4 regions of the Mesorhizobium australafricanum genome follow, and region 1 is predicted to be linked to each of the others. Evidence: predicted binding sites of a transcription regulator. Region 1 holds the regulator's gene; each other region holds the start of a gene.

The links. The regulator PhoB, encoded in region 1, activates phosphate uptake and scavenging genes when phosphate is short. The targets are predictions, from matches to a motif close to TGTCATNNANCTGTCAT.
Region 2: phnC (phosphonate ABC transporter ATP-binding protein) is a predicted target of PhoB. The motif match lies at 3,407-3,423, and genes of this name have one in related genera.
Region 3: RFM98_RS14235 (esterase-like activity of phytase family protein) is a predicted target of PhoB. The motif match lies at 1,745-1,761, and genes of this name have one in related genera.
Region 4: RFM98_RS12050 (NAD-glutamate dehydrogenase) is a predicted target of PhoB. The motif match lies at 2,482-2,498, and genes of this name have one in related genera.

The regions. Positions count from the first base shown of each region.
Region 1 covers NZ_JAVIIT010000012.1:24,972-30,871, reverse strand. Annotated here, with positions in the region: gene RFM98_RS21750 (sugar ABC transporter permease) at 1-201, opposite strand, end outside; gene xylF (D-xylose ABC transporter substrate-binding protein) at 446-1,486, opposite strand; gene RFM98_RS21740 (ROK family protein) at 1,757-2,992, shown strand; gene phoB (phosphate regulon transcriptional regulator PhoB) at 3,218-3,907, opposite strand; gene phoU (phosphate signaling complex protein PhoU) at 3,923-4,630, opposite strand; gene pstB (phosphate ABC transporter ATP-binding protein PstB) at 4,650-5,453, opposite strand; gene pstA (phosphate ABC transporter permease PstA) at 5,450-5,900, opposite strand, start outside.
Region 2 covers NZ_JAVIIT010000009.1:111,442-117,341, reverse strand. Annotated here, with positions in the region: gene phnE (phosphonate ABC transporter, permease protein PhnE) at 1-293, opposite strand, end outside; gene phnE (phosphonate ABC transporter, permease protein PhnE) at 295-1,254, opposite strand; gene phnD (phosphonate ABC transporter substrate-binding protein) at 1,418-2,326, opposite strand; gene phnC (phosphonate ABC transporter ATP-binding protein) at 2,468-3,325, opposite strand; gene RFM98_RS18875 (DUF1868 domain-containing protein) at 3,502-4,212, opposite strand; gene RFM98_RS18870 (DapH/DapD/GlmU-related protein) at 4,279-4,893, opposite strand; gene phnL (phosphonate C-P lyase system protein PhnL) at 4,890-5,597, opposite strand; gene phnK (phosphonate C-P lyase system protein PhnK) at 5,806-5,900, opposite strand, start outside.
Region 3 covers NZ_JAVIIT010000006.1:215,482-221,381, forward strand. Annotated here, with positions in the region: gene RFM98_RS14230 (MATE family efflux transporter) at 1-47, opposite strand, end outside; gene RFM98_RS14235 (esterase-like activity of phytase family protein) at 168-1,643, opposite strand; gene RFM98_RS14240 (LacI family DNA-binding transcriptional regulator) at 1,938-2,963, opposite strand; gene RFM98_RS14245 (Gfo/Idh/MocA family protein) at 3,158-4,189, shown strand; gene RFM98_RS14250 (sugar phosphate isomerase/epimerase family protein) at 4,189-5,094, shown strand; gene RFM98_RS14255 (substrate-binding domain-containing protein) at 5,197-5,900, shown strand, end outside.
Region 4 covers NZ_JAVIIT010000005.1:151,074-156,973, reverse strand. Annotated here, with positions in the region: gene RFM98_RS12070 (DUF1062 domain-containing protein) at 1-12, opposite strand, end outside; gene RFM98_RS12065 (LysE family translocator) at 673-1,287, shown strand; gene RFM98_RS12060 (YciI family protein) at 1,352-1,675, opposite strand; gene RFM98_RS12055 (peroxidase-related enzyme) at 1,869-2,432, opposite strand; gene RFM98_RS12050 (NAD-glutamate dehydrogenase) at 2,563-5,900, shown strand, end outside.

The DNA of each region.
Region 1 (5,900 bases):
GGTGCGGCTGTCGAAGTCGAGCGGATTGACGCCAAGGCGCAGGCTGGAGATGACATGCAGCCCGGTCCAGATCAGGAGCAGCGCGCCGATCATGCCGAGCATGCGTGTGTCGAGCTCGGTTGCCTTCAGGAACCGGGCGGCGGCGCTTAGTTCCGATGCACGCGCGGTGTCTGCCTGTGAGGGAGACGTCGTGTCGGTCATGATTTCCTCCCGCCGGCTTGCCCGTCTGGCGCGGATGCCGGAGCCAAGCCTAGAAGCTATCCGCCAGAGGCGGAAACACAAATCTTATTGAAAAAACGCCGCGGCTTTGAAGCAATTCCAGGAAAAGTGTTTGACGGTTTTCCGTCCGGAATTGCGGCGGTTAAAGGGCCGGGAGGTTCAATGGCAAAACACTGAACCCTCCCGGCGCCGCGGCGCAAGTGTTGAGATCGAACGTCGGCAAAGCTTAGTTGCAGACCTTGACGCTGCCGGCGGCAACGCCTGCGCAAACCTCGTCCTTCTTGATCCAGCCAGCGTCGATGACGACGTTGAGATTGTCCTTGGTGATGGCGATCGGGGTCAGGAACAGCGACTTGACGGTGTTGCCGCCGGGCGTCGTGAAGTCCTTGGCGCCGGCGATGTCGGCCATCTTCTTGCCGTCGGCGAGCTGCGAGGCGATCTCCGCGGCGTTCTTGCCGAGCTCGCGCGCGTCCTTCCACACCGACACGGTCTGCGTGCCGAGCGCGATGCGGTTGAGCGCCGCGTGGTCGCCGTCCTGGCCCGAGACCGGAACGGTGCCGGCCAGGCCTTGAGCCGTCAGCGCCGCGACGACGCCGCCGGCGGTGCCGTCATTGGCCGCCACGACCGCATCGACCTTGTTGTCGTTGGCGGTCAGGAACTGCTCCATGTTCTTCTGCGCGTTGGCGGGCAGCCAGCCGTCGGTATAGGCCTCGCCGACATTCTTGATCTTGCCGCTGTCGATGGCTTCCTTCAGCACTTCCATCGAGCCCGAGAACAGGAAGTCGGCGTTCGGATCGGCGCCCGAGCCCTTGATGAAGACGTAGTTGCCTTCAGGCTTGGCCTTGAACACCTCGCGGGCCTGCATGCGGCCGACTTCCTTGTTGTCGAAGGTCAGGTAGAACACGTCCTTGTTCTCGATCAGGCGGTCGTAGCCGACGACCGGGATTCCTTCATCGAGCGCCTTCTGCACCGCCGGCCCGATCGCCGAGGCATCCTGCGCCAGGATGATCAGCGAGTTGGCGCCCTGCGAGATCAGGCTTTCGACGTCGGTCAGCTGCTTGCCCGGATTGGACTGCGCGTCGGCGGAGATGTACTTGTCGCCCGCGGCCTCGATTGCCTTCTTCATCGCCGCTTCGTCGGTCTTCCAGCGCTCTTCCTGGAAATTCGACCACGAGACGCCGATCACCTTGCCCTTCGCCTCGGCGACCGACGCCAGCGTCAGCGACATGGCAACGCCCGCCAGAATGGCGGCTGCGAATTTCTTCATGATATCCTCCCTGCGCCCTGTGCGGCGCGACCCAGACTGGCCCGAAGGCCGGCACAGAGGCTTTTTTTCGAGCCTCAAAAAAATAGTGATCCAGCGAAACGACGCTGTCAACCGCGATTCTGATGGCCTTTGATGGGTCCCGGCATTTTTTTCGACGTTCGCAATAAATAATGACATCGGCTTTGGCTTCTGCCACTATTGCTGGGGTGTCAGCGACAGGCCATGGCATCATCACAAGGCCGCGATGACCCGGGAGGACGGTGCGAGATAATGTCGGTCGGAATCCGCCACGACGATTTGCGCCGGCGCAACCGCGCCATGGTGATTTCGGCCGTGCGCCGCGCCGGCCAGCCATCGCGGACGGAGATTGCCGCCACCACCGGGCTCAGCCACTCGACCATTTCGGCGATTTCCGCCGATCTGATCCAGGAGGGCATTCTCACCGAGAGCAAGGCCAACGAGCCGACGGCGTTGAAACGCGGCCGCCCGCAGATCGGCCTGGCGCTGAACCCCGAAGCCGCCGCGGTGCTGACCGTGGTGCTGTCGCTGAACTTCCTGTCGGTCGCCGTCATCGACTATGCCGGCCAGGTGATTGCCGAGGAACAGCAGCGCCTGGACACGCTTGTCATGCCGCGCGACGAGCTGATCGGCGCATGCATGGCAATCGTCCGGCGCCGGCTGCAGGATCCCGACCTCGACGTCGGCAGCGTCGCCCGCATCGCCATGGGCATTCAGGGCATCACCGATTCCCGGGCGCGCGCCATGCTGTGGTCGCCGATCACCCCGCTGACCGACATTCCTTTTGCCGACATCCTCGAGAAGGAATTCGGCATCCCCGCCACCATGGAGAACGACTGCAACATGATGGCGGTGGCGCTGCAATGGCGCGATCCCGAGCGCTATCGTGACGATTTCATCGCCATCCTGCTCTCGCACGGCATTGGTATGGGCCTAGTGCTCAAGGGCGCGCTGTTCACCGGCACCCATTCCTCGGGCGGCGAGTTCGGCCATATGATCCATCGTCCGGGCGGCGCGCTTTGCCGGTGCGGCCGCCGCGGCTGCGTCGAGGCCTATGCCGGCAACTATGCGATCTGGCGCAGCGCCATGAAGATGAGCGAGGACGCCGAGCCGGTCGACGTCGGCGACGCCGACATGCGGGCGCTTGCCGCGAAGGCCCGGCAGGAGGACGGTCCGGAGCGGGAGGCGTATCGCCGCGCCGGCGAAGCGCTTGGCTTCGGTCTCGGCAGCCTGTTCGCCCTGATCGATCCGGCGCCTGTCGCCATGGTCGGCGTCAGCGCGGCCGCCTTCGACCTGATCGAGCCGGCGCTGAGAGAAGCGATCGCCCAGACCGCCGGCGGCCAGCACTCGAAATCGATCTCCTTCGACACCGAGCCGAACGAATTGCCGCTCATCCGCGAAGGCTGCGCCGCCCGCGCGCTGACCTTCGTCGACCAGGAGATTTTCGCGCCCGGGGGCCAGGCGAGAGCGGGCAAGCACGTCGCATGAACGGCAGGCTCAAGCGCCGGGATATGCTGAGATTCAGGTCAGGCCGAGTCGAGAATGGTGGATTCCGACAACCGGCCTACGCCGGCCGTAGCCTTCATAGGGCGGAAACACTTATGAGCGCTTCGGCCGGCGAAGGCCGGAACGGAGCGTACTTAAGTACGTGAGTACCGGAAGCGCAGGAAGCCGCCATTCGCAGGCCGGCCTCACCTGAATATCGGCATATCCCTAATCTTCCCTGATCGCATAGCCCGCCCCGCGGATGGTGCGGATGACATCGGGCATGCGGCCGTTGTTGACGGCCTTGCGCAGGCGCCCGACATGCACGTCGACCGTGCGCTCGTCGATATAGATCGTCTCGCCCCAGACATTGTCGAGCAGTTGACTGCGCGAGAATACCCGGCCGGGATGACGCATCATGAATTCGAGCAGCCGGAACTCGGTCGGGCCGAGCCTGATCTCGCTCTTCTTGCGGTAGACGCGATGCGATTCGCGGTCGAGCACGATGTCGCCGACCTTGAGCACGCTGGACAGCACCTCCGGCTTGGCGCGACGCAGCAGCGCCTTGACGCGGGCCATGAACTCCGGCGTCGAGAACGGCTTGACCAGATAGTCGTCGGCGCCGGTCGAGAGGCCGCGCACACGGTCGCTTTCCTCGCCGCGCGCCGTCAGCATGATGATCGGCAGCCGCTCGGTCTCGGGCCGCATCCTGAGGCGCCGGCAAAGCTCGATGCCGGAAACGGCCGGCACCATCCAGTCGAGCACGAGCAGGTCGGGAACGTTTTCCTGAAGGCGGATTTCGGCCTCGTCGCCGCGGGTCACCACTTCGACCTGGTAACCCTCGGATTCGAGATTGTAGCGGAGCAGCACCCCCAGCGGCTCCTCGTCCTCCACCACCATGATGCGTGGCGCGATCATTGCAGGTTACCCTTGTCAGGCCGCCGGCGCCGACATTGCCGTCTCGTCCTGCTTCGGGCGATTCGCGGGCAACTGGATGCCGGTCAGCACATAGTAGGCGTTCTCGGCGATGTTGGTCACATGGTCGCCGATGCGTTCGAGATTCTTGGCGCAGAACAGAAGATGCGTGCAAGCGGTGATGTTGCGCGGATCTTCCATCATATAGGTCAGGAGCTCGCGGAAGACGGAGGTGTATTTGACGTCGATGCGCTCGTCGTCGTTGCGAAGCTTGGCCAGCGCCGTGGCGTCGCCCACCGTATATTCCTGGATCACGGCCTGGACCTGGATCAGCACCAGCTGCGCCATGGAATCGATCGAATGCGTGAGGTCGCGCGGCGCCGCGCTGACGCCGACCGAACCTACGCGCTTGGCGATGTTCTTGGCAAGGTCGCCGATGCGTTCGAGGTCGCCCGCCATGCGGATCGAGCCGACCACGTGGCGAAGATCGTCCGCCATCGGCTGCCGCTTGGCGATGAGCGTGATGGCGCGGTCGTCAAGCTCGCGCTGACGCGCGTCCATGATGGCGTCGTCGGAGACGACGCGCTGCGCCAGCGCATTGTCGGTCTCGAGCAGTGCCCTGGTCGAGGCGCCGACCATGGAGCCTGCGAGATCGCCCATGTCATTGATAAGCCGGCTGATCTGCCTCAAATCCTCGTCGAAGGAGGCGACGGTATGTTCGGCCATAATGATGTCCTCGATGAACTCAGCCGAAGCGGCCGGTGATGTAGTCCTGCGTGCGCTTCTCGCGCGGCGAGGTGAAGATCTTCTCGGTCCGGTCGAACTCCACCAGCTCGCCAAGATACATGAACGCCGTCTGCCGCGACACGCGCGCCGCCTGCTGCATGTTGTGGGTGACGATGACGATCGTGTAGTCGACTTGCAACTCGTCGATCAGCTCTTCGATCTTGGCCGTCGACAGCGGATCGAGCGCCGAGGCCGGTTCGTCGAGCAGGATGACTTCCGGCTTCACCGCCACGGTGCGGGCGATGCACAGGCGCTGCTGCTGACCGCCGGAAAGGCTCAGTCCGCTGGCGTTGAGCTTGTCCTTGACCTCGGTCCAGAGCGCGGCGCGCTTCAGCGCCTGCTCGACGCGGCTGTCCATCTCGGCCTTGCTGATCTTCTCATAGAGCCTGACGCCGAAGGCGATGTTTTCGTAGATCGACATCGGGAACGGCGTCGGCTTCTGGAACACCATGCCGATCTTGGTGCGCAGCAGGTTGAGGTCTTGCGAGCGGTCGAGGATGTTCTTGCCGTCGAGCAGCACCTGCCCTTCCGCGCTCTGCTTCGGATAGAGCTCGTAGATGCGGTTGAGCACGCGCAGCAGCGTCGACTTCCCGCAGCCCGACGGCCCGATAAAGGCGGTCACGCTGCGCTCGGGCAGGGACAGGTTGATGTCCTTCAGCGCCTTCGACTGGCCATAGTAGAAGTTGAGGTTCTTGACCTCGATCTTGGCCTTCTCGACTGTCGTGTCGGCTACGTTCAGGTCGGTGGACAACATCGGTTTCATCTGTCCTCTCTGCGTCCGGTTAGGCTGCGGGCGATGATGCTCAGCCCGAGAACCGTCAGGGTGATTATGAGTGCGCCCGTCCAGGCCAGTTGCTGCCATTCCTCATAGGGGCTGAGAGCGAACTGGAAGATGGTCACCGGCAGGCTGGCCATCGGGGCATTGAGATTGCTCGACCAGAATTGGTTGTTGAGCGCGGTGAAGAGAAGCGGCGCCGTCTCGCCGGAGATGCGGGCGATCGCCAAAAGGATGCCGGTGACGATGCCTGACATTGCCGCGCGATAGGCGACCGAGCGGATCACCACCCAGCGCGGCGCGCCGATGGCGGTGCCCGCCTCGCGCAGCGCGTTGGGCACAAGGTTGAGCATGTCCTCGGTGGTGCGCACCACGACGGGGATCACCAGGATGGACAGCGCGACGGCGCCGGCAATCGCCGAGAAGTGCCCCATC
Region 2 (5,900 bases), on a different contig from region 1:
GGGTTTTCGCCAAGGGCCGAGAAGCGTGGATATTTCGGCGTGATCTGCGGCTGGTCGAGGCGGAATTCCGGTTGCAGGTCGTAGCTGATCCACTGCGACAGGAAGAGCGGCAGGCGCTCCCAATGCGACTCGCGCAGCACCTGCGGCAGGCTGAAGAACCACATGGCGTAGATGAGGTACAAAATGGTGCCGGCAACCAGGAACAGCGGCCAGAAGCGCTTGTAGGCCGGGCGCTGGAACACCTGCGGGAAGCGTTCCTCTATCGCCCGTACTTCGTCAGCAGTCATAGCCATGTCAGGCGGCTCCCAATAGGAAAGCCTGCTCGCCGACCAGCTTGCGCCGCAGCCAGGCGGAGAACTGGTCGATGAGGAAGATGGTCGTGAACAGAAGCAGCACCAGCGCCAGCGTTTTGGCGCCGAAGCCGCGCGAGATGGACAGCTTCAACTCCTCGCCGATGCCGCCGCCGCCGACGGCGCCGATGATGGTCGAAGCGCGTACGTTGATCTCCACGCGAAGCAGCGTGTAGGACATGAAATTGGGGAGCACCTGCGGCAAGTCGGCGAAGCGCACGCGCTCGAACCAGTTGGCGCCGACGGCCCGCAGTCCTTCCTCGGCCCGCATATCGATGTTCTCGTTGATCTCGTAGAACAGCTTGCCCAGCGCGCCGATCGAATGCAGGCCGATGGCGATGATGGCGGCTATCGGGCCGGTCGAGACGATTGCCGCGAACAGGCCGGCAATAACGATCTCGGGGAAGGCGCGCAGCAGTTCCATGAAGCGCTTGACGACGAGCCTCAGAGCCGGGTGCGGTGTCAGATTGCGCGCGGCGATGAAGGAGAAGGGTACGGCGAAGACGAAGCCGATGAAGGTCGAGACCAGCGCAACGTTGACGGTGGTCAGCATGAGCTCGAAATATTCGGGGATATAGAAGCCGCCCCAGACATGGACACGGCCGAGCGGGAAGTTGAATTCCTGCGTGCCCTTGTCGTTCGGCGAGGCAATATCGAACAGCGCCCGCCACACGTCGTTCCAGTCCTTCGGGACCAACCAGCTCAGGAAATCGAGGAGATGCGGCAGGCGCTCGAAGAAGTGGCCAGCATTGGCTTCGTCGGCGAACCACATGCTGGCGACCATCGCCGCGAGCAGCAGGCCGACGCCGAGCACCGTGTAGAGCCGGCGCAGCGATGTCTGGCGCTGCCAGGCCTCCGCCTGCTGGCGGGTGGCGTTGGAAAGGATCGTCGCTGAGGCTGTCATGATCGGAACATGCAAAAAAGGCGGTGCGCCGCATCTGCCCGAAAATCGAAGTCCGATTTTCGGGAATGACCGATGCGGCCATCCCAAGTGCTAAAGCGTAGTTTGTGCGTCCAAGTGGACGCACGTCGCTTTAGAGGCACACCGCCCTTTCTGATCTTGCCTTTTAGCCGCCGATAGCGGCTTTGCGGGCTTCGACGATAACGCTGTAGAAGTCCGGCTTCACGGGCACATAGCCGGTAAAATCGCCGCCTTCGACGCCTTCGAAACACGCCTTGTCCTTGGCCGGCAGAGCGGTAAAGAAGGCGGTCAGCTTGGCGGTCATGTCGTCGCCGAGCGCGGTGCGAACGACCAGCGGGCCGTTCGGGATCAGGCCCGAGCGCCAGACTTCGACGAAGTCGTTGGGGTCGACGGCGCCCTTGGCGACTTCCTTGTGGAAGGTGCCCGAGGTGTAGCCGTTCTTGAAGTCGCCGATGCCCGAGGAATCATCCACCGCCACATCAACCTTGCCGTCGCGGACGGCCAGCACGTTGTTCTCATGGCCGCCGTTGAACTGGGTCGAGGCGAAGTAGGTCTCGTTGGAAGCGCCGGTGTCCTTCGGAATCTGGGTCAGCGGGATCAGGTAACCCGAGGTCGAATCCGGATCGGCGTAGCCGAGCTTCTTGCCCTTGGCCGACTTGATGTCGGTGATGCCGGAAGTCTTGAGCGCCAGGCCGATCGAATAGTAGCCGGTGGAGCCGTCGGTCTGCTTGGTGGTGAGGATCGGGGTGACGGCCTTCGGATCCTTGAGATAGACGCTGGCATAACCCGATGCGCCGAGCTCGGCGAAGTCGAGCGTGCCGCCGAGCAGGCCCTGAATGACGCCGTCATAGTCGGCGGCCGGGAACAGCGAAACCTTCTCGAAGCCGAATTCCGACTTCAGGTGGTCGGCGAGGCACTGGTAGTTGCGCAGGCGGTCGGTCTCGTTCTCACCGCCGAGGATGCCGACGCGGAATTCCTTGATGTCGGCGGCGTGCGCGGCGCTTGCCGCCATGGCGAGCAGCGAAACCGCCCCAAAAACCATCTTCCTGAACATTTTGATCTCTCTCCTGTTGTTCCGGCTGCGCGCCGGCGGCGTTCTGATTTTTCAAGTCTTGCCTTTGACGCTGGCGGGCGATCCGGGTTGCTCTGCTGACATCCACGATTTGCCCGGACCGCCTGGGGCCGGGGGGTGGGTTCAGTAGCCAGGGAATGCTGGTTCGAGCGGTCCGGCGGATGCGGTGATCTTCGGCTTGATGGTGACGCTGGTCGACGTGATGGCCTCGGAGATCTCGGCGCCGCCGGCATCGGCGCCATAGACCGTACGCACGGCGTTGCGGTCGAGGTCGTCCGGACCGCCGTCGAAGACGACCTTGCCGGCGGCCATGCCGATGATGCGGGTGCAATAAGCGCGGGCGGTGTCCAGCGTGTGCAGGTTGGTGACGACGGTGATGCCTTCGCGCAGGTTGATGTCGCGCAGCGAGTCCATCACCACCTTGGCATTGAGCGGATCGAGCGAGGCGATCGGCTCGTCGGCCAGAAGCACCTTCGGCTGCTGCATCATGGCGCGGGCGATCGCGACACGCTGCTGCTGACCGCCGGACAACGTGCCGGCCGGCTGCAGCGCGGTGCGTGCGATGTCGAGGCGTTCGAGGGCGGCCACCGCTTCGGCACATTCGGTGCGGGTGAACATGCCGAGCAGATTGGACATCGTGGAGCGGTGATTGAGGCGGCCAAGCAGGACGTTGGTCAAAACGTCGAGGCGCGGCACGAGGTTGAACTGCTGAAAGATCATGGCGCAGTCGCGCTGCCAGCGGCGCAGCGGCGAACCATGCAGGCTGGAGACCTCGGCGCCGTCAAAAAAAATCGACCCCTGGCTGGGATCGATGAGACGATTGATCATGCGCAGCAACGTCGACTTGCCGGCGCCGGAGCGGCCGATGATGCCGACCATCTGACCGCGCGGAATCGAGACGTTGATGTCGCTGACAGCGGTGTTCTTGCCAAATCGTCGGGTTACGCCGCGGATTTCCAGCGTGGCCGATGATGCTGACATACCAAAGCTCCAGTCCGTCGCGGTTTTGAAGGTCTGTTAACCTTCGCTATCGCAGGCCGATGAAGCTGGGGTGTCGGATTGATGTCAGTTTTGTTACGTCCCACAGGCTGGATTTCTCGTTGATGGATGTCGTCATCCCAAAACCGCTGCGCATTTTTGGGCGATATGCATCGGTATCATTCGAGCAAGAGCAATTCCTCGAAATGCTTCATGTCCTTGAAATTGCAGAAGGCCGGTGCCTTCAGCTCGATCACCGGAGCCTCGCGCTCGAGGAACGACAGGCAGTCATCGAACAATGTCTGCCAGGCTCCGGCCCGCTCGTCGGCGAGGCGGCGGACCTGATAGGCAAAGGTAATATGGAAGACGTATGCGTCGTGGTCCGGGTGGCGGTAGCCGAGCGGCGCTGAAAGGGCGTCGCGCCAGGCTTTCAGGGTCTGGCGGTCCTGTTCGGAAGCGCCGGCGACGGTCAGGCCGGTCGGCACGACTTCGACAACTTTGATCTTGAAGGGACCGTGGTCCTCGAAGCCTTGCAGGCGTTCGAGATAGAGGCGCGTCATGTCGTCGATGCCGGTGTCGAGCGGCACGTCCGACGGCCAGTAGGGAAGACGGCGCCGGTATTCGATGATGCCCTGGAACAGCGTCATGTGCAGGCTGGAGATCGGCGTGAAGGCGAGGCGATCCGCGTCGGGCATGGCCAGCATGCGTTCGCGCACTTCGATGACGGCGGCTTCCGAGGGCGAACCCTCGACAAGATGGCAGACCACCGTGTTGCCGGGTTCGAGCAGGAAGTCGCCTGACGTGTCATATCGGGTGCCGAGATGCGTCGGCGGCGTCGGATTGGATCCTTCGAAGAAGGCGGCGAGCGAGGATCTGACTGTGTCGAGCATGGCGATCTCCCAGGGGAGATCGCCTACTGTCCGAGTCATGTGTCAAGGGTATGAACGCAAGCCCTGTCAGCCGCCGTGCTTTTCGAGAAATGCTTCGGCCGACAACTCGCGAAAATCGTCGAGCGCTGAGCGCAGCCTTGCATGATCCCAGTCCCACCAGGCGAGCGCCTGGTAGCGCTCGGCGGTGCGGCGGTCGAAGCGTTCACGGATCGGCTTTGCCGGCACGCCGCCGACGATGGTATAGGGCGCGACGTCCTTCGACACCACCGCGCCCGCGCCGACCGCGGCGCCGTCGCCGACCGTCACGCCGGGCAGGATGGTCGAGCCGTGGCCGAGCCAGGTGTCGTGGCCGATCGTGACGCGTTTGGCGCGGCGCTCAGCGAAAAACTCGCTCTCATGCTCGGCGTCGTCCCAATAGTCGGAGGCGCGGTAGGTGAAGTGGTGCAGCGTCGGCCGCCAGGTCGGATGGTTGGTGGCGTTGATGCGCACGCTTGCCGCTATGTTGGAGAACTTGCCAATGGTCGCGCACCAGACGGCGCAATCCTGCATCATGTAGGAATAGTCGCCGAGCTCGCATTCGGCGACACGGCTGCGCTCGGCGATTTCGGTCCAGCGGCCGAGCGTCGAGTTTTCGACCTGGGCCGTCGGATGGATCAGCGGCGTCTCCGAAAGCTTCATCATGCGGCTACCTTGCCCGCCGCGAAAGCGGTGACGTCGATGACGCGATCGGAGACCGCGTCACGCACATCGAGATCATGGAAGATGCCGAGCAGGGCAACGCCCGCCGCCTTCTTGGCGGCGATGAGTTCGATCACGACATCGCGGTTCTTCGCGTCGAGCGAGGCGGTCGGTTCGTCGAGCAGCAGGATCGGATGCTCGGTGATGAAGCCGCGCGCGATGTTGACGCGCTGTTGCTCGCCGCCGGAGAAGGTCGCAGGCGGCAGGGCCCAGAGCTTTTCCGGCAAATTGAGCTGCGCCAGCAAGGAACGAGCCTTGGCCCGCGCGATTTCCCTGTCCTCGCCGCGCTCGACCAGAGGCTCGGCGACGACGTCGAGCGCCGAGACGCGCGGCACGGTGCGCAGGAACTGACTGACATAGCCTATGGTGTGGCGGCGCACGGAAAGCACGGTGCGCGGGCTGGCGGAAGCAAGGTCGATCAAGCCGCCGCCATGTTGGACGATGATCTGGCCTTCATCGACGGCGTAGTTGCCGTAAAGCATCTTCAGGATCGAGCTCTTTCCGGCACCGGACGGACCGCCGAGCACGGCGCATTCGCCGGCGCGGATCGAGAAGGAGACACCCGCCACCACCGGCAGCGTGACACCTTCGCGCAGATGCATGGTGAAGCTCTTTGCGACGTCTGAAACGACAAGAGGCGTAGCCATCAGAAGGTCCTCCAATCGTCATTCGTTGGCAGGACAGCACCCCCCTCTGCCTTGCCAGGCATCTCCCCCTCTAGGGGGGAGATCGGCTGTCGCATTCGGTTTCGCCACTCGCCCGCGTTGCAGAACGAGCGGGGCATGAAAGCTGCTGATCTCCCTCCTTGAGGGGGAGATGGCCGGCAGGCCAGAGGGGGGTGCTCAAGCGCCATCATCACACCTGCAAAATCGAAGAAACGAGGAGTTGGGTGTACGGCGCGCGCGGATCGTCGAGCACGCGGTCGGTGAGGCCGCTTTCGACGACGCGGC
Region 3 (5,900 bases), on a different contig from region 1:
CTGGTCAGGTCGCCGACGCGCTGGCGGGCGGGCTTTTTGTCATCCATGTTGTTATCCATGGTGGGGCGGGTACCAAAAATGAATCAGGCCCGCGATGCTATCGCAGGCCTGATGGTGATGCATCCCATTACGGTTGAGGCGGCTGCCGCAGCGGCCGTCGCCGTCCATTACTGGGTGGTCTTTCCGGAAAGGCCGGGCAAGGTGACCTGGTAGACTAGGAAGGTGGTGTCGACATCGGCGCCGTCCTCGGCCTTGTACGAAGCGCCGACCTGGAAGCCGTCCTGAGTGAGAAAATCGTTGTCGTTGGCAACGAACAGGAAGTAGTCATCGGGCAGCTTGGGGTCGAGCACCGGAGCCAGCGACATCGCCTCCCACTTCTCCGAAAGGTTGTTCTTGTCGTTCGGGGCGCCATTGTGGAGACCGAATCGGCCGAGCTCGCCCTTGTCGTTGATGTCGATGAACGGCGTCAGCTTGGCAGCGGTCACCGACGGATCGAGCACGCCCTTCGGCGCGACGGGCTTGTCGGCGGCGTCGAACGGGCCGTTGGCGATATCGGTGGCGGCGGAGAGGTCGACGATCTCGATCTTGCGGTAGAGCGACTCGTCGCCCTTCACGCCCTGGCCGTTGCCTGAGTCACGCGCCAGCATCAGGAAGCTCTTGTCGGTGAGCGCCACGATTTCGCTCTGCGCGGCGACCTTGGTCTTGCCCTTGGCGTCCTTGAACACCGGCAGCGGCACGACATATTCGTGCGCCAGCTTGAGGTGGGCGAGATCGGAGGCGTCATAGACCAGCGCGCGCGTATTCTGGCGAGTCGAGCCGGAATCGCCGCCATCCTGGCGCGGCGCCGACTGCAGCACGGCGATCAGGAACTTGCCGTCCGGCGTCATCGACATGCCTTCGAGGCCCTGGTTGTTCTGGCGGCCGGTCTCGGGGTCCTTCGGATCGGGCTCGGCCGCACCTAGGCCCGGATTGTCGGAAGCGAAGTTCGGCTTGCCATGGCGCATCGGCACCAGCGCCGCGGGCGGCTGCGTCGCCGACATCAAGCGGCCGTCGGCCGAGAAGCGGTAGATGTTGGGGCCATACTCGTCGGAGATGAACATGGTGCCGTCGGACAGCCGCACGATCGCTTCGTCGTCCAGCGCCAGCTTGCCGTTGTCGGCCTGCGGCAGGATCGGCATGTCGCCGGCGGCCGACCGCACTCCGTTCAATGGGTCGAGGCCGGTGGTATCGGCGCCCTTGTCGTCGGTCAGAAGCATGGTGTCGGCGAGCGTCGCCTTGACGCCCGTCTGCTCCTGACCGGCGGCGGGTGCGGTGCCCGGCGCGGTCGGTGTCAGCTCGATCGCGATCGTGTTGAGGCGGGCGCGATAATCGGTGGTGCCGACGACATTGTAGCCGCGATCCGGCAGCAGCCAGAGAGAGCCTTTGTAGCTTGCGCCGTCGCGGGTCCAGCCCTTTGTGTCGATCGCCATGCCGGAACCCGAACCGAAAGTCTCGCCGAACTTGTCCTTCAGGCTGGCCGGAATACGGCCGACGCCGACGAGCCCCTTGTTGACATAGGCGACGCCGTCGGCGAGCGCCGGCGTCAGGGCGGTGAACAGGGCAAGTGCCGCGCCGAGCACGACGGTTCGGTTGAGATGTTTCATCGGTATCCCCTTCTTGACGAGCAGAGCGGCCGTTGGCTGAAAAGGGCGCGGCATCGACGATGCGGCCAGCCCCTTGCCGTCGAGCGGTCTAGGACTTGAACGTGATGGTTGCGTGACAGGTGGCGCGCACTTCTCCTTCTCCCCTTGTGGGAGAAGGTGGCCGAGCGAAGCTCGGTCGGATGAAGGGTGTTCCAGGGAACGTCAACGTCTCACTCCGCTGGAACACCCCTCATCCGTCTCGGCGCTGCGCGCCGATCCACCTTCTCCCACAAGGGGAGAAGGGAAAAGGCATGCTCAATCGCTCTCCCTTGCGATCAGTTCCAGCGGCCAGACCTCGCGTATGATCCTCGTGCCTTCGGGCCCGGCGAAGGCGGGAAGGGAGGCGAGCAGCATCTCGGCCAGACGCCTTCCCATCGGCCCCAGCGACGGACGGAAGGCGGTCAGCGCCGGGGAGAAGTAGCGGCAAAGCGGCGTGTCGACGATGACGATCACCGCGACGTCGTGGCCAGGCCTGATGCCCATCTCGGCCAGCGCCTTGCAACCGCCGAGGGCCATGGCGTCATTGTTGAAGATGATTGCCGTCGGCCTGTCCCTGGAGACCATGACGCGCGGCGTCACCTGGTAGCCGCCGGCCTCGTTGATGAAGCCGTCGGCGATCAGGCCGGGGTCGACTTCGATGCCGTGCCGCTTCAGCGCCTTGCGGTAGCCGTCGAGGAACAGGTAGCCGAAGTTGAGATCAAGCGAAGGGCGGATGGCGGCAATGCGGCGGTGGCCGCGTGCGACCAGCCGGTCGACGGCTTCATCACCCGCCCTCTCGAAATCGATATCGAGCGAAGGATAGGTGTCGCCGCCGGACTGACTTCGGCCAAGCGTGGCGAAGGGAAAGCCGGCCTTGCTGAGATAGTCGATCCGATCGTCTTTCCGCCGTGTGTTGGCCAACACGACCGCGTCGGCCCGGCGCGTCTCGACCACGCGGCGCAGCCTCTCCGGCTGATATTGGCCGGGCTCACCCATGACGACCATCAGATCCAGGTCATGCTCGGCGAGCCGCGCCTGCAGCCCGGTCAGGAACGGGATGAAGAAAGGCTCGCCATATTGCTGGTCGCCCGGATGCGGCTGCAGCATGAAGGCGATGGAGCGGGTGGCGCCTTGCCTGAGGCTGCGGCCGGACTGGTTGGGCGAATAGTTCAGCTCTCTCGCCGCTTCCAGCACACGCTGGCGCGTATCGGCATTGACGTCGGCACGGCCGTTCAGCGCGCGCGACACGGTGCCGATCGAAATGTTCAGGTGACGTGCAAGATCGTGGATGCTGGACGCCAAGGACGGTTCTCCCCCTGCCTTGGCTAGCACCGGCTGCCCCTCAGGCCAAGGCTTCGGGACGATTTTCGCGAACAGCCGGTTGACATTCTACGCCATCGGGTGTGTTCTCGTAAACGTTTACGGAAAAACGTTTACGGTGATCCCGTGGATGCCGTGACATTCGGCCTGGAGGGGCCGAACGGGAGGAGCGTTGGATGATGAAGGTCGTCCTGGTCGGGTGCGGAGCCATGAGCAAGCATTGGCTCGATGCCGCAAGGCGGATCGACGGGCTTGCCATTGCCGGCCTTGTCGATCTCGATGCCGAGCGGGCGCAGGCGAGGGCGCGCGAATACGAACTCTCCGACGCCGTCATCGGCACCAGCCTCGACGCCGTCCTCGATAAGACCAAGCCCGATGCCGTGTTCGACGTCGTGGTGCCGGCTGCCCGCCGCGAGGTAGCGCTTTCAGCCTTTGCCCATCACTGCCACCTGCTCACCGAAAAGCCGCTGGCCGACAGCCCGGAGAACGCGCGCGCCATAATCGAAGCCGCCCGTCGCACCGGACGCGTTCACGCCGTCGTCCAGAACCGTCGCTATGTCGCCAATGTCAGGCGCATCCGGCGGTTTCTGGACTCCGGCGCCATCGGCAAGCCGACCAGCATCCACGCCGACTTCTTCATCGCGCCGCATTTCGGCGGCTTTCGCGAGGAGATGGCCCACGTACTGCTGCTCGACATGGCGATCCACACCTTCGACGCCGCGCGCTACATGGTCGCCGGCGAGCCGGCCAGCGTCTATTGCCAGGAGTGGGAGCCGGCCAGTTCCTGGTACCGGCAGGGCTCGTCGGCGAGCGCCGTCTTCGACCTCGGCGGCGGCAAGGTCTTCACCTATGCCGGCTCCTGGTGCGCCGACGGTTTCCGCACCAGTTGGGAAGGCAGCTGGCGCATCGTCGCCGAGCGCGGCAGCCTGATGTGGGACGGCCATGACGGGCTGAAGGCGGAGGTGGTTGCGACCGGCCGCGACGGCATCATCGACAAGACGCAAGCCATCGAGGTGCCGGCGCTCGATCCCGCCGACCGGGTCGACGGCCATCTCGGCATCATCCAGGATTTCATGCAGGCGGTCGAGACCGGCACCGAGCCGGAGACGCGCGGCACCGACAACATCAACAGCCTGGCCATGGTCTTCGGCGCGATCGAGAGCGCCGAGACCGGACGCCGGGTCATGATCGCCAGGGATGCTCAGTGATGGCAAATCCACTGCTCGACATCAGGATCGGCACCATGGTGCGGGCCAATCTCGACGACCCGGCCGCCTACATCAAGCAGATCTTGCCGCTCGGCTTCGAAAGCATCCAGCCCTTCTTCTGGCAGACGCTGGGCGGCAAGGATCTGCCGAGGCTCGCCGGCCAAATACGAGAGGCGATCGGCGACGCCGACGTCACTGTGTCGTCGATCGGGGTGTTCGGCAACCCGCTGGAGAGCGGCGATACAGATCGCGGCGTGCTCAAGGCCTGGGAGACGGTGATCGACAACGCGCATCTGTTCGGCACCTCAATGGTCTGCGGCTTCACCGGCCGCGTTCGCGGCAAGAAGCTGACCGACAGCCTGCCGCGCTTCCGCGAGGTGTGGGGGGCGCTGGCGAAACGTGCCGCGGACAAGGGCGTGCGCATCGCCTTCGAGAACTGCGCCATGGATGGCAACTGGGCAAGCGGCGACTGGAACATCGCCCACAATCCCGATGCCTGGGAGCTGATGTTCAACGAATTGCCGGACGACAATCTCGGCCTCGAATGGGAGCCCTGCCACCAACTCGTCTACCTGATCGATCCGATCCCGCAGATCCGCAAATGGGCGCCGCGCATCTTCCACGTCCATGGCAAGGACGCAACGGTGCGCTGGGACGTGATCCGCGAGCATGGAGTGTTCGGGCGCCTGCCCTTCGTGCAGATGCGCACGCCGGGCTTCGGCGACAGCGACTGGACGCGCGTGATCAGCGAGTTGCGGCTGGCCGGCTACAAGGGCGCCATCGACATCGAAGGCTGGCACGACCCGGTCTATCGCGGCGACCTCGAGATCACCGGCCAGGTGCGCGCGCTCGACTATCTGAAGCAATGCAGGGGAGGTAGGGCCTATCTGCCGAACCCGGCTTGAATGCTGACAGGCGGGAGGAGCCGGGCCGTGCACTTGGCGCCAAATGCCGAAGCAATCGTCGAAAACCCTCCGTTTGGAGGGATCAAAAAGGGAGGAACGTGCATGAGCATCACGACCAGAAGGACTGTTCTGCGCTCGACCGTCGTGGCCGCCGCCACGGCGCTCTGCGCCACAATCTCTGCGTTGCCGGCCCAGGCGCTCGACGCGCAATGGTGCAAGGACGTCCACATCCGCTTCTTCGTCGGCGGCGCTGAGGGCGATGCCTTCGGCACCATCGTCTACAATGGTGCCAAGCAGGCGGCCGCCGATCTCGGCCCAAAGGTCGACTACATCTTCTCCCAGTGGGACGTCGAGAAGATGGTGCAGCAATTGCGCGAGGCGGTCGCGGTCAAGCCGCAGGGCATCGCCATGATGGGCCATCCGGGCGACGCCGCGATCATGCCGCTCGCCGAACAGGCGCATAAGGACGGCATCAAGATGATGTACCAGAACGTCCCGGTGCCAAAGGTGACGGCGGCGTTCGGCGGCGGCTATGTCGGCGCGCAGCAGGAGCAGCAGGGCCGCGCGCTCGGCGCCGAGGCCTTCAAGCTCGGCAAGCTCAAGGCCGGCGACAAGGCGATCATGATCGGCCCGTTCGAGAACGAGAACCGCGGCGCGCGCGAGCGCGGCACGGTGGCGGCCTTGAAGGAAGCGGGCGTCGAAGTCATCCAGCTCTCCTCGCCGCCGAGCGGCGAATGGGCGTCGGATCCCAACCTCGCCATTCCGGTGATCACCGCGGCGCTTCTCAACCATCCGGACGTCAAGGC
Region 4 (5,900 bases), on a different contig from region 1:
GATAGAAGACATGCCGGCAGGCCCTTCCCGTCGGGAAGTCCGTCAGGCCGGCACTGTCCGAGATGCCCTTTTTGTTTGAGCATGATCTTTTCCGAAACCGGGAACCACTTTTCGCTGGCGCGGACCTTTGGTTCGGGATCATGCTCGTGGGGGCGCGGCGTGGCGAAGGCTGCGTGTTTTGAAGTTCAGGCGTCGGCGCGGACTACGCGCGGCGGCTCAGCAATGCCAAACCGGTCTCGAACTGCCGCCTGAAGAACACGTAAAATGGATGCAGGTGCGGCTAATGCTGCGCCTGCGGTGCAATCAGAGGAGTTGGCGAGACCGGCGGTTACTGAGGCAAAGTGAAGCTCGAAAATTTATATCGGGCGAGCTTTCTAGCCGTGGGCAGGTGGAGGAGCAAGGGTTAACCGCGGATGTCGGCGCTGCTCCTCATTGTCCTGCCGGGCATTTCTCCGCGTGAACGGGAGAAAGAGGCTGACCGCGACGCCGGCGCCCATTCTGCGACGTTTGCGATTGGCGAAATCGCTGGCGCCATGTCCCTTCGCCCCGTTTACGGGGAGAAGATGGCGGTAGCCAGATGAGGGGCGGCGCTGGCGTCGGCGATTGTCCCATCTTTGCCAATGTTGTTTCCGCTGGCTAGTATGGCAGCCAATCCCAACCATGAGGTCCGCCATGCATCTCGCCTCGCTGCTGATCTTCGCCGCCGCCCTGTTTGTCGCCGCCGGCTCGCCCGGGCCGTCGATCGCAGCGCTTGTGGCTCGGGTGATCTCGAAGGGGTTCCGCGACGTCTTCCCGTTCCTGCTCGCCATGTGGATCGGCGAGGGCATCTGGCTGTCGCTGGCGGTGTTCGGGCTCGCCGTCGTGGCGCAGACCTTCCACTATGCCTTCGTCGTCGTGAAGTGGGCGGGCGTCGCCTATCTCGCCTATCTGGCGTTCAAGATGTGGACGGCGCCGGTGGAGGCAAAGGAAGGCGAGATGCCGCGCGAGGATTCGCCCCTGAAACTGTTCTTTGCCGGCATGGCGGTGACGCTCGGCAACCCGAAGATCATGATGTTCTACCTGGCGCTGCTGCCGACCATCATCGATCTTGCCTCAGTCACCGTGGCCGGCTGGGTCGAGCTGACGCTGACTATGGCCCTGGTGTTGGTCGTCATCGACCTCGCCTGGGTGCTGGCCGCCTCCCAGGCACGCCGGCTCCTGAAGAGCAAGCGCGCCATGAAGGTCGCCAACCGCGTCAGCGCCACGACGATGGCGGGCGCGGCCGCGGCAATCGCCGCGCGTTCTTAATGCATGTCGCCCAAAAGTGCACTGCGGTTTTGGGGTAACGACATGCATCAAAACGCTTTAAGCGCTACATCATTTCGATGATCGGCGCGATCTCGACGGTGAAAGCCGGGTCCATCAGGATCGGACAGTCCTTGGCTTTGGCGACGGCATCGTCGATGTTCTTGGCTTCGACGATTGTGTAGCCGGCGGTCGGATTGCTGCCGCCATTGCTCTCGACCTTGCCGCCTGGCAGAACCGTCTTCGACATGCCGACGGGATTGCCGCCATCGACGACAGCCGAGCCGAGCTTGTCGTACCAGCCGGTCCAGGCATCCATCGCCGCTTTGCGTTCGGCCTCCTCGGTCGGCATCTTGCCGGAGCCATGATAGACATAGAGAAATTTCGCCATGTTCTCCTCCTTTGTCGGCGGCGTCGAACCGGCATGCGGCCACGCCGCTTGCGATATGCGGCCCATGCCGCAATCCGATATGCGGCCAGGCTGCAATCCGATATGCGGCCAGGGCCGCAATCGTTGATCATCGGACCAAATAGCGGGATGGGCAATGAAAAATTCGAGTTTGCTAATGTAAAGCTGGCGAGCCTCACCTTGCCATGGCGTGGTATTCGGCGTTCGGCCGCATGTCGACCGCGGCGGCCACCCGGTTCGACATGTTGAAGAAGGCGGCGGTCGAAGCGATGTCCCAGATGTCGCGGTCGGTAAAGCCGGCCTGGCGCAAGGTTGCGCGGTCGGCCTCGACGATCTTGGCCGGCTCTTCCGTCAGCTTCACGGCGAATTCCAGCATGGCGTGCTGGCGGTCCGACAGATCGGCGGCGCGGAAATTCATCACCATCATCTCGCCAAGCGCCGGCTCGCCCGACAGCTGACGCACCGCCGCGCCGTGCGCGGCCAGGCAGTAGAAGCAGTGGTTGATCGAGGAGACGACCACCGCGATCATCTCGCGCTCCAGCTTCGACAGGCCGGACTCGCCCAGCATCAGATCATTGTACATGTCGGTGAAGGCGCGCAGCTTCTTCTCGTCGAAGGCGTAGGCCAGAAGCACGTTGGGGACGAGGCCGAGCTTCTCCTGGCATTTGGCGAAATAGGCCTTCGTCGCCTCGCTGAGCTGCGCCTGGACAAGGTCAAGCGCGGTAATCCTGCCGGTCATGGGTTCGTTCTCCTTGCAAGGCAACGGCGTCGGTTCGAATTTTTTAAAGCGTCGTCAAACCGTTGTCGCCAAACAGCGATCATCTGGCTACCATAGCCGCAAAAGCATGCCACGGGAGGGAATAAGCGTCATGGCCAGCGTGAAATCCAAGCCGAAGAAGAAAGCTGCCGCCGCCAAGGCGGACGACAAATCCGCAAGGCTTGCCGACTATCTGCTTGCCCGGGCGCCTGCCGAGGACGTCGCGGCCTATGACGCGGCCGACCTCGAACGCGCCGGCGAACTCGCCGCCCAAGCGGTCGCCGGCCACAGGAAGGGTGAAAGCGTCGTTGCGGTCGAAGCCGATTCGGGCGTTGCCTGCGACGGCCGGCCGGTCACGGTCATCACCGTCGTCAACGACAACATGCCGTTCCTGTTCGATTCCATCCTCGGCGAGATCACCGAGATCAGCGGCGAGCCGACGCTGGTCACCCATCCGATCGTCACGGTACGCCATGGCAAGAGCGGCGTCGCCGAGGTTCTCAGCGACGGCGGCAAGGAGGATGACGAGCACGACCGGTTGAGCGTCGTCCATGTCCACATTCCAAGGTTGAATGCCGAGCAGGCGAAGAACCTTACCGAGCGGCTCGGCAAGATGCTTTCCCAGGTCCGCGCCGCCGTCGTCGATTGGAAGCGGATGCTCGCCCGCCTCGACCAGGCGATTTCCGAATTCCGCTATTCGGCGGTGCCGCTCGACAAGAAGAGCGTCGCCGAAGCGATCGCCTTCCTCGAATGGCTGCGCGACGACAATTTCACCTTCCTCGGCATGCGCGAATTCAAATATGTCGGCGGCGAGGAGAGCGGCTCGCTGGAGCGCGCCGAGAAGCCCGGCCTCGGCATCCTATCCGATCCAGATGTGCTGGTGCTGCGGCGCGGCACCGAAGCGGTGACGACGACGCCGGAAATCCGTGCCTTCCTGCACGGGCCGGAGCCGCTGATCGTGACCAAGGCCAATGCCAAGTCGTCGGTGCATCGCCGCATCTATCTCGATTATATCGGCATCAAGACCTACACGGCGAAAGGCGCGCTGGCGGGCGAGCTGCGCATCGTCGGCCTTTTCACCTCGACCGCCTACACGCGCTCGGTGATGAAGATCCCCTATCTGCGCTCGAAGGCCGAAACGATCATCGCCAAGTCTGGTTTCAATCCGCACGACCATTCTGGCAAGGCGCTGATCAACGTGCTGGAGAGCTATCCGCGCGATGAGTTCTTCCAGGTCCCGGTGCCGATCCTCAGAAAGCACGCCAGCGCCATCCTCGGCCTGATCGAACGGCCGCGGGTGCGGGCGCTGGTGCGCGTCGACCAGTTCGACCGCTTCGTCTCGATCATCGTCTTCGTGCCGCGCGACCGCTACGACAGCGTGGTACGCGAGAAGATCGGCGCCTATCTCAAGACCGTGTTCGAGGGCCGGCTGTCGGCCTATTACCCGGCCTTTCCGGAAGGCGGGCTGGCGCGCATTCACTTCATCATCGGCCGTTCCGGCGGCAAGACGCCGAAGATCGAGCAGGCAACACTCGAGGCAGCGATCCGCGACATCGTGCGCACATGGGAGGACGCGCTTTCCGAAGCCGCGGAAGCCGCCGGCAGCGATCCGGCGCTGAAGGCGATCGCGGCGCGTTTCCCCGAAAGCTACCGCGACAGCTTTTCGGCCGCCGTGGCGCTGGCCGACGCCAGGCGCCTTGCGAAAATCAGCGCCGAAAATCCGATCGCCATCGATTATTACCGCCATGCCGACCAGAAGCCGGAGCAGGCGGCGCTGAAGATCTATCACCATGGCAGCCCGGTGGCGCTCTCGCGGCGCGTGCCGGTGCTGGAAAATATCGGCTTCCGCGTCATCAGCGAGCGCACCTTCGAGGTCGGCGACGATCCGGCCGGGACGGTCTTCATCCACGACATGGAACTGGAGAACAGCTACGGCGCGCGAATAGACCTCGCCGACGGCGGCGCGCTGTTCGAGGACGCGTTCCTGTCGGTCTGGCGCGGCGATGTCGACAATGACGGCTACAACGGCCTGGCGCAGACCGCCGGCCTGTGGTCGGGCGAGATCACCATCCTGCGCGCCTATGGCCGCTATTTGCAGCAGGCTGGCATTCCGCAGAGCCAGGATTTCATCGCCGCCGCTCTCAACCGCTATCCCGAGATCGCGCGCGGCCTGCATGCGCTGTTCGTCGCCCGTCTCGGGCCGGCGGCGGAAGGCGACGGCGTGGTCGCGGCCAAGCACCTCAAGGCCAAGATCAAGGACGCGCTGGAGGAGGTGCCCAATATCGATGACGACACCATCATCCGCCGCTATCTCAACCTCATCGAAGCCTCGCTGCGGACCAATCATTTCGTAGCCGATACGAAAGAAAAGGGGCAGTCGCTGGCGATCAAGCTCGACTCGCAGGCGGTCGAGGGCCTGCCGGCGCCACGACCGTGGCGCGAGATCTTCGTCTACGGGTCCGAGGTCGAGGGCGTGCATCTGCGCTTCGGCCCGGTGGCGCGCGGCGGCCTGCGCTGGTCGGACCGCGCCCAGGATTACCGCACCGAGGTGCTGGGCCTCGTCAAGGCGCAGCAGGTCAAGAACGCGGTCATCGTGCCGGTCGGCGCCAAGGGCGGCTTCTATCCGAAGAAACTGCCGATGAGCGGCGGGCGCGACGCCATTTTCGAAGCCGGCACCTCGGCCTATAAGAACTTCGTCTCCAGCCTGCTCTCGATCACCGACAATATCGGCGTCGACGGCGTCATCCCGCCGGCCGGCGTGGTGCGGCGCGACCAGGACGATCCGTATTTCGTCGTCGCCGCCGACAAGGGCACGGCGACCTTCTCCGACACCGCCAACGCCATTTCCGAGAAGCACAATTTCTGGCTGGACGACGCCTTCGCCAGCGGCGGCTCGGCCGGTTACGACCACAAGAAGATGGGCATCACCGCCAAGGGCGCCTGGGAGGCGGTGAAGCGCCATTTCCGCGAAATCAACCGCGACATCCAGACCTCGCCCTTCACCGTGGTCGGCGTCGGCGACATGTCGGGCGACGTGTTCGGCAACGGCATGCTGTTGTCGCCGCAGACCAGGCTGATCGCCGCTTTCGACCATCGCGACATCTTCATCGATCCGGATCCCGACATGGCGGCCTCGATGGCCGAGCGGGTGCGCATGTTCGCGCTGCCGCGCTCGTCCTGGCAGGACTACGACAAGTCGAAGCTGTCGGAAGGCGGCGTCATCGTCTCGCGCAACCAGAAATCGATCACGCTGCCGCAAGCGGCGGCGGCCGCGATCGGGCTCACCAAGACGACGGCGACGCCGGTCGAGATCATGAACGCCATCCTCAAGGCGCCGGTCGACCTTTTGTGGTTCGGCGGCATCGGCACCTATGTCCGTGCTTCCGGCGAGAGCAACGCCGATGTCGGCGACCGCGCCAACGACGCCATCCGTGTCATCGCGCTCGACGT